2 regions of the Streptomyces sp. NPDC002994 genome follow, and region 1 is predicted to be linked to the other one. Evidence: riboswitches for the same ligand, from Rfam matches in the RefSeq annotation. Region 1 holds a riboswitch; the other holds the start of a gene.
What was found. A riboswitch is a leader RNA that binds a small molecule or an ion and turns the genes downstream of it on or off. The one in region 1 is predicted to bind guanidine.
Positions count from the first base shown of each region.

Region 2: it holds a riboswitch for guanidine, as region 1 does, so the genes downstream of both, ABZX79_RS23160 (MBL fold metallo-hydrolase) here and ABZX79_RS30280 (multidrug efflux SMR transporter) in region 1, are expected to answer to the same signal.

Region 1 covers NZ_JBEXNQ010000029.1:1,436-7,078, forward strand. The annotation lists gene proP (glycine betaine/L-proline transporter ProP) at 623-2,128, opposite strand; gene bcp (thioredoxin-dependent thiol peroxidase) at 2,267-2,737, opposite strand; gene ABZX79_RS30270 (DUF3618 domain-containing protein) at 2,926-3,246, shown strand; gene ABZX79_RS30275 (co-chaperone GroES) at 3,353-3,649, shown strand; guanidine-III (ykkC-III) riboswitch at 3,703-3,770, shown strand; gene ABZX79_RS30280 (multidrug efflux SMR transporter) at 3,817-4,137, shown strand; gene ABZX79_RS30285 (transglycosylase domain-containing protein) at 4,189-5,643, opposite strand, start outside.
Region 2 covers NZ_JBEXNQ010000017.1:95,122-100,764, reverse strand. The annotation lists gene ABZX79_RS23180 (class I SAM-dependent methyltransferase) at 1-814, opposite strand, end outside; gene ABZX79_RS23175 (hypothetical protein) at 1,013-2,593, shown strand; gene ABZX79_RS23170 (serine hydrolase) at 2,768-3,628, shown strand; gene ABZX79_RS23165 (hypothetical protein) at 3,726-4,058, shown strand; guanidine-III (ykkC-III) riboswitch at 4,089-4,156, shown strand; gene ABZX79_RS23160 (MBL fold metallo-hydrolase) at 4,168-4,818, shown strand; gene ABZX79_RS23155 (hypothetical protein) at 4,815-5,051, shown strand; gene ABZX79_RS23150 (GNAT family N-acetyltransferase) at 5,152-5,643, shown strand, end outside.

The DNA of each region.
Region 1 (5,643 bases):
CCGAACACCTATCGGCTTGGCCGTGAATGTCGAGCCAGCCTGCGGGACCGGTCGGTCTTCCGCCCGGACCGTCGGAACGATCACTCGCCTCTGGGCACCCCTCCACCCACCCACACCAGCAACCTGCTTGAGGCTCCACCGACGACCGGTCGGGGTGGACGCCACACCGACACGAGTCCCCCCATTCAATTCATGCGTCCCACCCGCAGACCCACGAGTCCGCACGTCGACCCGATCGGCCAACCGGCCGCCTATGTGGGTGCTCGTGTGCGTGGGGATGGGGATGTCGTACCAGCGGCCGTTCCTGCGGTCGCTGAGCCTGGGGCCGAGCCGCCCCATAGACCTCGTGCGCCCCACCCACCACGCCGCAAGCCACCGAGCCGACCCGCGCCACTCCCCCAGCCCCGTGCAGGGCGTTTTTCTTTGGGCCGTCCCCGTATGAGCGTTAGCGGTGGGCCGGGGCGGCGGGTCAAGGGTGGGCCGTAGGTCCATCGCGTAGCGACGCGACGCAGGAGCGCCCTTGACGCGGCGTCACGGCCCACCGACACTCGAGCGCTCAGGGACGGCCCGACCCCCAGATGCGAGCATTGGTTACCGGCCCCGGGCGAGCGGTGAACCCCCGTCAGAACCTCGGCTCCGGGGTTTGCGCCGCCACCAGTTGCGCCGCCTCCTCCTTCGTTTCCACCGACGGCGGGGAGCCGGACAAAGGCTTCTTCGCCGTCTCCTTCATGCACGCCACCGCGATGATGCCGATGAGCGCCGCCGCCATCGAGTAGTACGCCGGCATGAGGTTGTTGCCGGTGAGGCTGATCAGGCCCGTGATGACCAACGGGGTCGTCCCGCCGAACAACGACGCGGAGAGGTTGTAGCCGACCGACAGCGAGCCGTACCTGACGTTCGTCGGGAACAGCGCCGGGAGCGCCGCCGACATCGTGCCCAGCAGGCAGACCAGCGACAGGCCGAGCATCAGCATGCCCGCGACGATCGCTGGGATGCTGCCCTGCTTGATCAGGAGGAAGGACGGCAGTGAGAGGAAGAAGAAGCCCAGCATGCCCGCCATCAGCAGTGGCTTGCGGCCGAAGTGGTCGTTCAGGCGGCCGACCTGGCTGATGATCGCCATCAGGGCCACCATGACGGCCAGCAGGATCAGCAGGCCGTGCGTCTCGCTGTAGCCGAGCTCGTCCGACAGGTACGTCGGCATGTACGACAGCAGCATGTAGTCCGTCACGTTGTACGCGCCCACCAGGGCGATGCACAGGATCAGCGTCGGCCAGTGCTGCCGGAAGATCTTCGCGAGGTCACCCTTTGCGGTGGTTTCCACCGCGTCGGCGGCCTCGGTGGCGTGGATGTTTCCGGCCTCCAGCTTCTGGAAGGCGGGGGTCTCGTCCAGGCGGAGGCGCAGGTAGAGGCCTACCAGGCCCAGCGGGCCCGCTACCAGGAACGGGATGCGCCAGCCCCACGCCTCCATGGCGTCGGAACCCAGCCAGGCCGTCAGGACGGTGACCAGGCCGGCCGCGCCGGTGTAGCCCGCCAGGGTGCCGAATTCGAGGAAGCTGCCGAAGAAGCCGCGGCGCTTGTCGGGGGCGTACTCGGCTATGAAGGTGGACGCGCCGCCGTACTCGCCGCCCGTGGAGAAGCCCTGTACCAGGCGGAAGAAGATCAGCAGGACCGGCGCCCAGAAGCCGATCGTGGCGTACGACGGGATCAGGCCGATCGCGAACGTGCCGATGGCCATCAGGATCATCGTGAGCGCGAGGACCTTCTTGCGTCCGATCCTGTCGCCCATGGGGCCGAAGACCATGCCGCCGATGGGCCGCACCAGGAACGCGACGGCGAAGGTCGCGAAGGAGGAGAGGAGCTGGGCCGTGTCGTTCCCGGGTGGGAAGAAGACGTGGCCGATCGTCACCGCGAGATAGCTGTAGATGCCGAAGTCGAACCACTCCATGGCATTGCCGAGCGAGGCCGCCTTGACCGCCCGCCTGACCGCCGCTTCGTCGGTGACGGTGATGTCGGAGCGGCGGAGCGGTGGGTTCTTCCGTCTCCTCGCGGCGCGGAAGAGAGTGCGGTGGCGCTTGATCGCTTCGGGATCGGCCACGTGGTCGGGGCCGTAGCCGGGGCCGGTGGCCATGGCAGGTTCCTTTCCTCGGACGCGTTTCCAATGTCCAAGTGGAACTTCTGCCTTCTATTCAATGCTGCAAACCAAGGTCCCCTGTTCCAGGACCTTGGTCACAACACCTCCGGCATACCGCCTCGGGACTGCGGACCGTCAGATGCCGAGGTCCTTGATGATCTTCGCCACGTGGCCCGTCGCCTTCACGTTGTACAGGGCGCGCTCCACCTTGCCCTCCTCGTCCACCACGATCGTCGAGCGGATCACCCCGGTCACCGTCTTGCCGTACAGCTTCTTCTCGCCGAAGGCGCCGTACGCCGTCAGGACCTCCTTGGACGGGTCGCCGACCAGCGTGACCTTGAGGTCTTCCTTCTCACGGAACTTCGCCAGCTTCTCCGGCTTGTCCGGGGAGACGCCGATGACGTCGTACCCGGCCCCGGCCAGCAGCTCCAGGTTGTCGGTGAAGTCGCAGGCCTGCTTGGTGCAGCCGGGGGTCAGAGCGGCCGGGTAGAAGTAGACGATGACCTTGCGGCCCTTGTGGGCGGCGAGGGAGATCTCGGTTCCGTCGGCGTCGGGCAGGGTGAAGTCGGGGGCGGTGTCGCCGGGCTGAAGTCGCTCGCTCGTCATAAGGTCTCGGTCTCCTCGTGCGGGGTGTGGCTCTGTAGCTGTAGCTGTCGTTGTGGCTGAGGTGTAAGGGATTACGGTCCCGAGCGTAATGGGGGTGCCGTGGGGTATGGGACGGCCCGAGCTGACAGACTGTCGACGAAGGAATTGAAGGAATACCGGATTCGGCCCACGACCACGGAGGCAGCGCAGTGTCGGATGCCAGGACCCCTGCGCAGATCGAGGCGGACATCAAGAGCCGGCGTGACCAGCTGGCCATAACGCTCGACGAGATCGGGGTGCGGCTGCACCCGAAGACGATCGTCGGTGACGCGAAGGCCAGGGTCGCCTCGACCGTGGACCAGACCGCGGGCCGGGCGTTCGTCGCGGTGAACCGGACGGTGTCCGATGTGAAGGCGCAGTTCGTGTCGGAGGACGGCTCTCCGCGCCTGGAGCGGCTCGTTCCGGTGGCGCTGGTTGCCGTGGGGCTGGTGGGGCTGCTCACCCTGTCGGCGCGCCGCAGGCGCGGCTGACCCTCGGGCCGACGGCGGGCGCGAGGACAGGTAGGTTCGGGGCGTGAGCGAGAACACCACGCGGAACACCACGCAGAACACCACGCACGACAAGCTGCCCATCCGGATGCTGCACGACCGGGTGCTGGTCAGGTCTGACAGCCCCGAGGGCGAGCGCCGCTCGGGCGGCGGCATTCTGATTCCGGCGACCGCGGCGGTCGGCAAGCGGCTGGCCTGGGCCGAGGTGGTCGCGGTCGGTCAGAACGTACGGACCGTGGTGCCGGGCGACCGGGTGCTGTACGACCCGGAGGACCGGGCCGAGGTCGAGGTGCGCGGCATCCCGTACGTACTGATGCGGGAGCGCGATCTGCACGCGGTGGCTTCCGAGCGGGTATCGGAGGACTCGACCGGCTTGTATTTGTAGGCAGACAGCCTGCGTCAGGCCCGGTGACCAGGGTCACCGGGCCCTTTCGCTGCCCTTTGCTATGTTGGAAGCACCCCCGACGAGACGCGCCGTACCGGGTTCTACGCAAAGACGACGCACCCCGATGTATCGCTGTTTCCGCGTTTCGTCTTCGGAGGTGCCCCGTCATGGCCTGGGTTCTGCTTGTTGTCGCCGGTCTGCTCGAGGTGGGCTGGTCGATCGGGATGAAGTACACCGACGGGTTTACGAGGCTCTGGCCCAGTGTGTTCACGGGCGCGGGGATCGTCGCGAGCATGATGCTCCTGTCCCACGCCGCCAAGACGCTGCCGATCGGTACGGCGTACGGCGTGTGGGTCGGCATCGGCGCGGCCGGTGCGGCGGTCCTCGGCATGGTGGTGCTCGGTGAGCCGGCGACCGCCGCCCGGATTTTCTTTGTGTGTCTGCTGCTGGTGGCGGTGGTCGGGCTCAAGGCGACCTCGGGGCACTAGACACCGGGCACTGGCGGGCGCTGGCGGTCGATGGTCGCTAGCCGGTGGTCGCTAGCCGCTGGTGCTTCTGCCGCGCGCGCCGTTCAGCAGGCCGTCGGAAGGCGGTCCGGTGGTGCCTCCCGTGTCGGTGGCGCCTCCGGTGTCCGTCGTCCCGCCGTCGGTCGCGCCCGTGGTGCCGCCGGTGTCGGCCGTACCTCCCGTGTCGGTCGCGCCGCCCGTGCCGCCGGTGTCCGCCGTGCCACCTGTACCACCCGTACCGCCCGTGTCCGCGGTTCCGCCGTCGGTGCCGGGGGTGCCCGTCGTGCCTCCGGTGTCCGTCGTGCCGCCCGAGTCGGTGGGGCCGCCGTCGGTCGGGCTCCGCGTCGGGTCCTCGTCGGGGTTGTCGCTCGCCGACGGCTCGTCGGACCCGTCGGAGCCCTCCGACTCCCCGGTGTCCGGCTCCCCGTCGGACGGCGAGTCGTCCGGCTCCTCCGAGCCGGCCGCCGTCTCCAGGTCGAAGTCCTGCACCGGCTTGCCCTCCAGCGCGGCGGCCGTGAACTGGCCCCAGATCTGCGCGGGTGCTCCGCCGCCGTTGATGCGCGGCTGTCCCAGGGCTCCGTACAGCGGCTTCTGTACGCCGGTTTCCGGGTCCTGTCCCATCACCGCGACGACCGTCGCCAGGTCGGGGGTGTAGCCCGCGAACCAGGCGGCCTTGTCCTCCTCCGCCGTGCCGGTCTTGCCGGCCGCCGGACGGCCCGCGGACTGGGCCGCCGTGCCCGTGCCGCCGTCGACGACGCTCCTGAGGATGGACGTCGTGGTGTCGGCGGCCTCGCGGGAGACGCCCTGCCCGGCGTCGGAGCCCGAGCCGGAGCCAGAGCCGGAACCCGAGCCCGAGCCTGAACCCGTGCCCGTGCCCGAGCTCGAACCCGATCCCGTGCCCGAGCCGGCGTCCGCCTTCGGGAGGTTGATGATCTGGCCGTCCTTGGTGATCTTCTCGACGATCGTGTACGCGCCGTGCTTGCCGTGGTTGGCGAGCGTCGCGTACGCCTCCGTCATGTCCAGGACGCTGGCGGTGGCGACGCCGAGCGCGATCGACGGGTACGCGTCGAGGCTCGGGGTGTGCTCCGGGATGCCGAGGGCGACGGCCGTGTCCTTCACCTTCGCCGGGCCGACGTCCTGGGCCATCTGCGCGTACACCGCGTTGATGGACTTGTCGGTGGCGGTACGGACGGGTACTTGGCCGTACGAGCGCTGGTCCTCGTTCTCCGGGGCGTACCCCGTCGGGCCGTTCGGGCCTTCCACCATCCGCTTGTTGGTGCCGTCGTAGACGGTGTTCGGCGTGATCTGCCGGCCGTCCTGGGTGGTGGAGCCGTTCTCGACGGCCGACGTGAAGACGAACGGCTTGAAGGTGGAGCCGACTTGGTAGTCGCGGCGCGTCGCGTTGTTGACGTACTGCTTCGTGTAGTCGATTCCGCCGTACATCGCGACGACCTTGCCGGTCGCCGGGTCGATGGAGGCGCCCCCGAC
Region 2 (5,643 bases), on a different contig from region 1:
CGGCCGGAACCGGTGACCCCTCGGCCGCGGGAAGGGTGACCCGCAGCTTCGACTGGCCGTGCGGGAGTCGCTCCCAGTCGTCCATGAAGCAGGCGACGAGGCCGTGCTTCCCCGCCAGCCGGATCAGCGTCTCCGTACGGTAGTAGAAGTCTTCGCCCAGCACCTGGTGTTCGGCTCCCTCGGTGCGGTCGAAGGTGAAGTCGAAGAAGCCGCCGGGCGCCAGCACCCGTCCGACGTGCGCGAGGCATTCGTCGATGACCTCCGGCGGGGAGTGCGAGAAGACGCTGTGGGCGTGCACCACCGTGAACCAGGCGTCGGGCAGGAAGTCCAGTTTCAGGTCCTCGACGGGGGTGAGATACGGGAGCCTGTCCTGAAGCCCGTACCGGACCAGCGTCTTCTTCGCCTCGATGAGGATGTCGGGCGAGATGTCGATCCCGTAGTAGTGGCCGGGCTCCAGGTGCTCGATGAACCTCCACCCGGCGCGCAGATTGCCGCAGCCGATCTCCAGCATCCGGTCCTGCGGCGTCAGCCCGTGCCGCACCAGGTAGTCGAACTGCATCTGCCCGATGGCGAGCCAGCGATCGTACGAAGGTCCGCCGCCGACCGCCGCCTCCGGGCTGCGCGCCGTGTCGGACGCCATCACCGCCCTGTAGTACGCGACGTGGCTCCCTCGGTGCCGCAGCCGCAGCCAGCGGTCGCGCCCCGCCCGGCGCACGTAGGGCAGCACGCGCCCCGGATGCCGCAGCGCGTATCGCAGCTTGTGGCCGAGTCGTGAACGGTTCGCCGACAGACGCGAAGCGGGTGTCTGCTGCATGACGGCCTCCGTGCCATCGGTGGGCTCTCCCCTTGTCGGATGCTAACCACAGGCGCGCGGACTCGCCCCCTCACTCGTTCGGGACAACCGTTCAGCCGAGTGCCTCCCCCGCCTGGTGGGCCCACCGCGACCACCCGCAGCTTGGAGGGAACAGGCCGGCGAACCGTCACCCGCCGTACCCCCGAGCGAGGCCAGGCCATGCAAGAAACACGCTTCATCGTCGGCACGCCGTACCGTGTGCCGCTCGAGGCGCGCGAGCGCCGCTTCGCTGTCGGGGTGGCCGCGCGGCCCCTGCCCCTGGCGGCGGTCGCCGCCGCCTTCGCCCTCATCCACCTCGCCCTGGTCGCGCCCGGTCTCGGGCTCGGCTGGGACGAGACCGTGTACGTCAGTCAGGTGAGCCCGCAGGCACCGCCGGCCTTCTTCAGCGCGCCCCGGGCCCGTGGCATCACGTACCTCGTCGCTCCCCTCACGGCTCTGACCACCTCGCCCGAGGCCCTGCGCGTGTACTTGGCCGTGCTGGCCGGCTGCGGCCTGTTCCTCGCGCTGTTGGCGTGGCGGCGGCTGCTGCCCACTGCCGTGCTCGCGGTCGCCGGAGGGCTGTTCGCGAGCCTGTGGGTCACGATGTTCTACGCCGGGCAGGTGATGCCGAACCTCTGGGTCGCCTACGGGGCCCTGGCCTCGGTCGGGTGCTTCCTGCGGGCCGCCCGGGACTCCCGGGACCACTGGGCTGTGACCGGTATGGGCGCCGGAGTGGCGTTCGCCGCGCTGATGCGTCCGTCCGACGCGGTGTGGCTGGCGCTGGCACTCGCCGTGGCGGCCCTGGTGATGCCGCGTACGCGCCGCAGGGGGCTACTGGTCGTCGTGGCGGCCTTGGGCGTGGTCCTCGGCTGCGCCGAGTGGGTGATCGAGGCGTACCTACACTACGGCGGTCTCACCGCCCGGCTGCGGCGGGCCAGTGAGATCCAGGGCCACCTGGGCTGGTATTTCGCTGTCGACGACCATGTGCGGGCCCTGGGCGGGCGGGCGCTGTGCCGGCCGTGCGACGTGCCCTGGCGCCACCCCGCCTCCGCCCTCTGGTTCTTCGCCCTGCCGCTGCTCGTGGCGGGCGGAGTGCGGGCCGCCGTCCGAGCCCGCCGCCGCGCCCCGATCGTCCTGGCGACGATGGTGGGCCTGGCGCTGGCGGCGCCGTATCTGTTCACCGTCGGGTACGCGGCGCCGCGTTTCCTGCTGCCGACGTACGCCCTGCTGGCCCTGCCCGTGGCGCAGTGCCTGGTCCAGGTGTGCGGCCCCCGGCCGCGGTGGCGGCGTACCGCGGTCGGGATCGTGTCCGTGGCCCTCGTCGCTCACCTGGCGATCCAGTACGTCCTGGTCGACAGGATGGCGGACCGGGTACGGCGCGACACCGCCGACCTCACCCGGATCGCCGCCGCATTGCGTGCCCAGGGTGTGCGCCCGCCGTGTGTGGTGAGCGGTGACGAGGCCATCCGGGTCGCGTTCCGTACCGGCTGCGCCTCGCGCCAGCCCGGTGGCCACGACGGAAGCATCACGCCGCAGGCCCTCACCGCCATGGCGCTCCAGCAGCCCGTCGCGGTCCTGGTCTCCGAGGGGCGGCGCCCTCCGGCGTACGCCCGCGAGTGGCGTCTCCACCCGCTTCCCGACCTGGGCCGCCGGACCGGCTTCCGGGCCTATCTGGCCGGCGTACGGCCGATGGACGCGCAGCGGTCCCTGCCCGGCGACGGCCGTGGTGACACCAGTGGATGGCCGCGTCCGCGTTGGTGACGGTGCACCGCCCCGCGATGTGTCAGGTCCGCGCAAGGGGGACGGAGCCGGCGCGGAACACATCCAATGACCCCTCCTGGGCGTTGTGCATGAGCAAGCGCATTCTCATGTGACCGCCCCCGAGGGGCGTTTGGAGTACTGATCTTGAAAACCAACCGCGCGGCCGTTCTTCGTGTGGCATCAGTCGCTGTCACCGCAGGGGCCGTCCTGACGGCCGGGCCGTTCTCCGCCCCGGCGCAGGCCGACACGCTCAGGCCGCCCACGATCGCCGCCAGGGGCGGCTTCGTGATGAACAACGGCACGGGGAAGACGCTCTTCGCCAAGGCCGCGGACAAGCGTCTTCCCACCGGCTCCACCGCCAAGATCATGACGGCCCGGGTGGTGCTCGCGCAGAGGAACCTGAATCTGGATTCGAAGGTCACGATCCAGAAGGCGTACAGCGACTACATCGTCGCGAACACCGCGTCGTCGGCCCGTCTGATCGTCGGCGACAAGGTCACCGTCCGCCAGCTCCTGTACGGCCTCATGCTGCCGTCCGGCTGCGACGCGGCGTACGCACTGGCCGACAAGTTCGGCAGCGGTTCCACGCGAGCGAAACGTGTGAAGTCGTTCATCGGCAAGATGAACGCGACCGCCAGGAGCCTCGGTCTGAAGAACACGCACTTCGATTCCTTCGACGGCATCGGAAAGACCTCGAACTACTCGACACCGCGCGACCTGACGAAGCTCGCGAGCAATGCGATGAAGTACCCGATGTTCCGTACGGTCGTGAAGACGAAGTCGACCAAGCAGAAGGTCACGACGAGGAACAACGGTTACCGCTTCATGTCCTGGGCCAACACCAACAACCTGCTCGGCACCTACTCAGGCACGATCGGGGTCAAGACCGGCTCGGGCCCGGAAGCCAGGTACTGCTTGGTCTATGCGGCCACCCGGGGCGGCAGGACAGTCATCGGCACGGTCCTGGCCTCGTCTTCACAGACACATCGCACGAACGATGCGAAGAAGCTGATGAACTACGGCTTCAAGAAGTAGCCCAGCGGCTCGACGGGGGGCGGGTGACGAGCCTGCCCCCACCCACCTGGTCCGCCGGGCCCTGTTACTGTGCCCGAACCCAGTCGAGGAGGAGGCCTTGCGCACACCCGCCGACACCGTGTGGCGGCGTGCCCACACGGTCGAAGTGCGCGGCCTCGGCGCGGACAGTGTCGCGGTTGTCAGCGACGCCGGCGAACTGGCCCAGCTCGCCGGCCTGCTGGAGGTCGACTTCCAAGCCGACGCGTTTGTCTGCATGTGCTGGGGTGACGTGCGATTCCTTGTGAAGGATGTAGCGGGGCAAACCATCGCCGATCTGACACTGCATGCCGAGAGCGGCCTGGACTGGGACGAGTGGGGTGGGCAGTTCCCCCTGCTGCGCGGCAAGGAGCTGACACACTGGCTGACCAAGCGCGGGCTGTGCTCCGGTTGATCAGGTTGCTCCGGGCGTAGTAAATTCCGCCCGGCAGCTCGTGAGGGCCTGCCCCGGACGAGATGTGCGCCGTACCCGGCCTGCAAAGACGACGCTCTGAGGAGACGTCATGAGCGGACATGGGCAGCACATCGACTTCGCCTCCAAGGCGCCCGAACCTCGCGTCCTGGACGTCAACTGGATCCACGGATCGCCGTCGGCGAAGCACGACACCGATCCCGACATCCAGGTCCACGCCTACGATGAACACACCTTCATCCTGCGCCAGAACATGGCGGTCAACTACGAGGCACCGTTCCTCTTCCTGCTCTTCGGCAACACCCGGGCCGTACTCATCGACACCGGAGCCACCGCGTCCGCCGAGTTCTTCCCGCTGCGCCGGGTCGTCGACGACCTGGTCGGGCGCCGGCTGGCCGAGCATCCCCGGGACGGCTGCACGCTGCTCGTCCTGCACACCCACGCTCACGGCGACCACGTCGCCGGCGACTCACAGTTCACCGGCCGCCCCCACACCATGGTCGTGGGGGCGGATCGCGACAGTGCCTGGGAGTACTTCGGATTCTCCGACGACCCCGGCCGGGTGGCCCGGGTCGACCTCGGTGGCCGAGTGCTGGAGTGCCTCGCAACCCCGGCCATCATGAAGCCGCGCTCACGTACTACGACCCGCACACCGGATTCCTGCTCACCGGGGACACGGTGTATCCCGGGCGGCTGTACGTGGAGGACTGGGCCGCCTTCCGCAGTACGATCGACCGCTTGATCGCGTTCGCCGGTACCCGACCGGTCACCCACATTCTCGGCTGCCACATCGAGATGACCGACGTGCCCGGTGTGGACTACCCGATCCGTACCACCTACCAGCCGGACGAGCCGCCGCTGGAGATGACCGTGGGCCAGTTGCGGGACATCAGCAAGGCGATCGACGAGATCGGCGACCGGCCCGGGCGGCATACCTTTCCCAGCTTCGTCATCTGCCGCGAGGACCAGGTGTAGGGCGTAGCCGCTGAACGCCCGGATGAGGGTGGCGGCTGACTGGTTGGGGTACGTAGGACAGCGGGTTGGAGAGCCCGAAGGCCGTGATGGGATGTGTCGCATGAGCCAGCCGTCCCTGCGTGAGCGCATTGAGCAGTACTACGCCGCCGTACCCCTGCTGTTCGCCGAAGCCGAGGAGTTCGACTCCCTGTGCCTTTTCGTACGCAAGGAGACAGGCGCCCCCTTCTACGGCGGTCCGTACCATGCGCGTCCCGCCTCGGCAGGTGCCGTCACTGCCACCGCCGCCGACATCGCCCGAGTGCGCGCCCGGCAGCGTGAGCTCGGTGTGCCGGAGGCCTTCGAGTGGCTCGCCGAGGTGACGCCTTCGCTGCGCGCCCGCATCGAGGCAGCGGGCCTGCCGGTCATGGAACGCCCGCTGATGACCCTCGACCCGCACCGTCCGCTGCCCCCGCAGTCTCTGCCCCCGGGCGTCACGATCCGGGTCCTGGAAGCCGACGACCCGGCCCTGCCCGCCGTACTCGCCATCCCGCAGCTGGCCTTCGCGGCAGAGGGCACAGCGCTGGGGTCGGCGGGCTGCGCGGAGCTGGCAGTG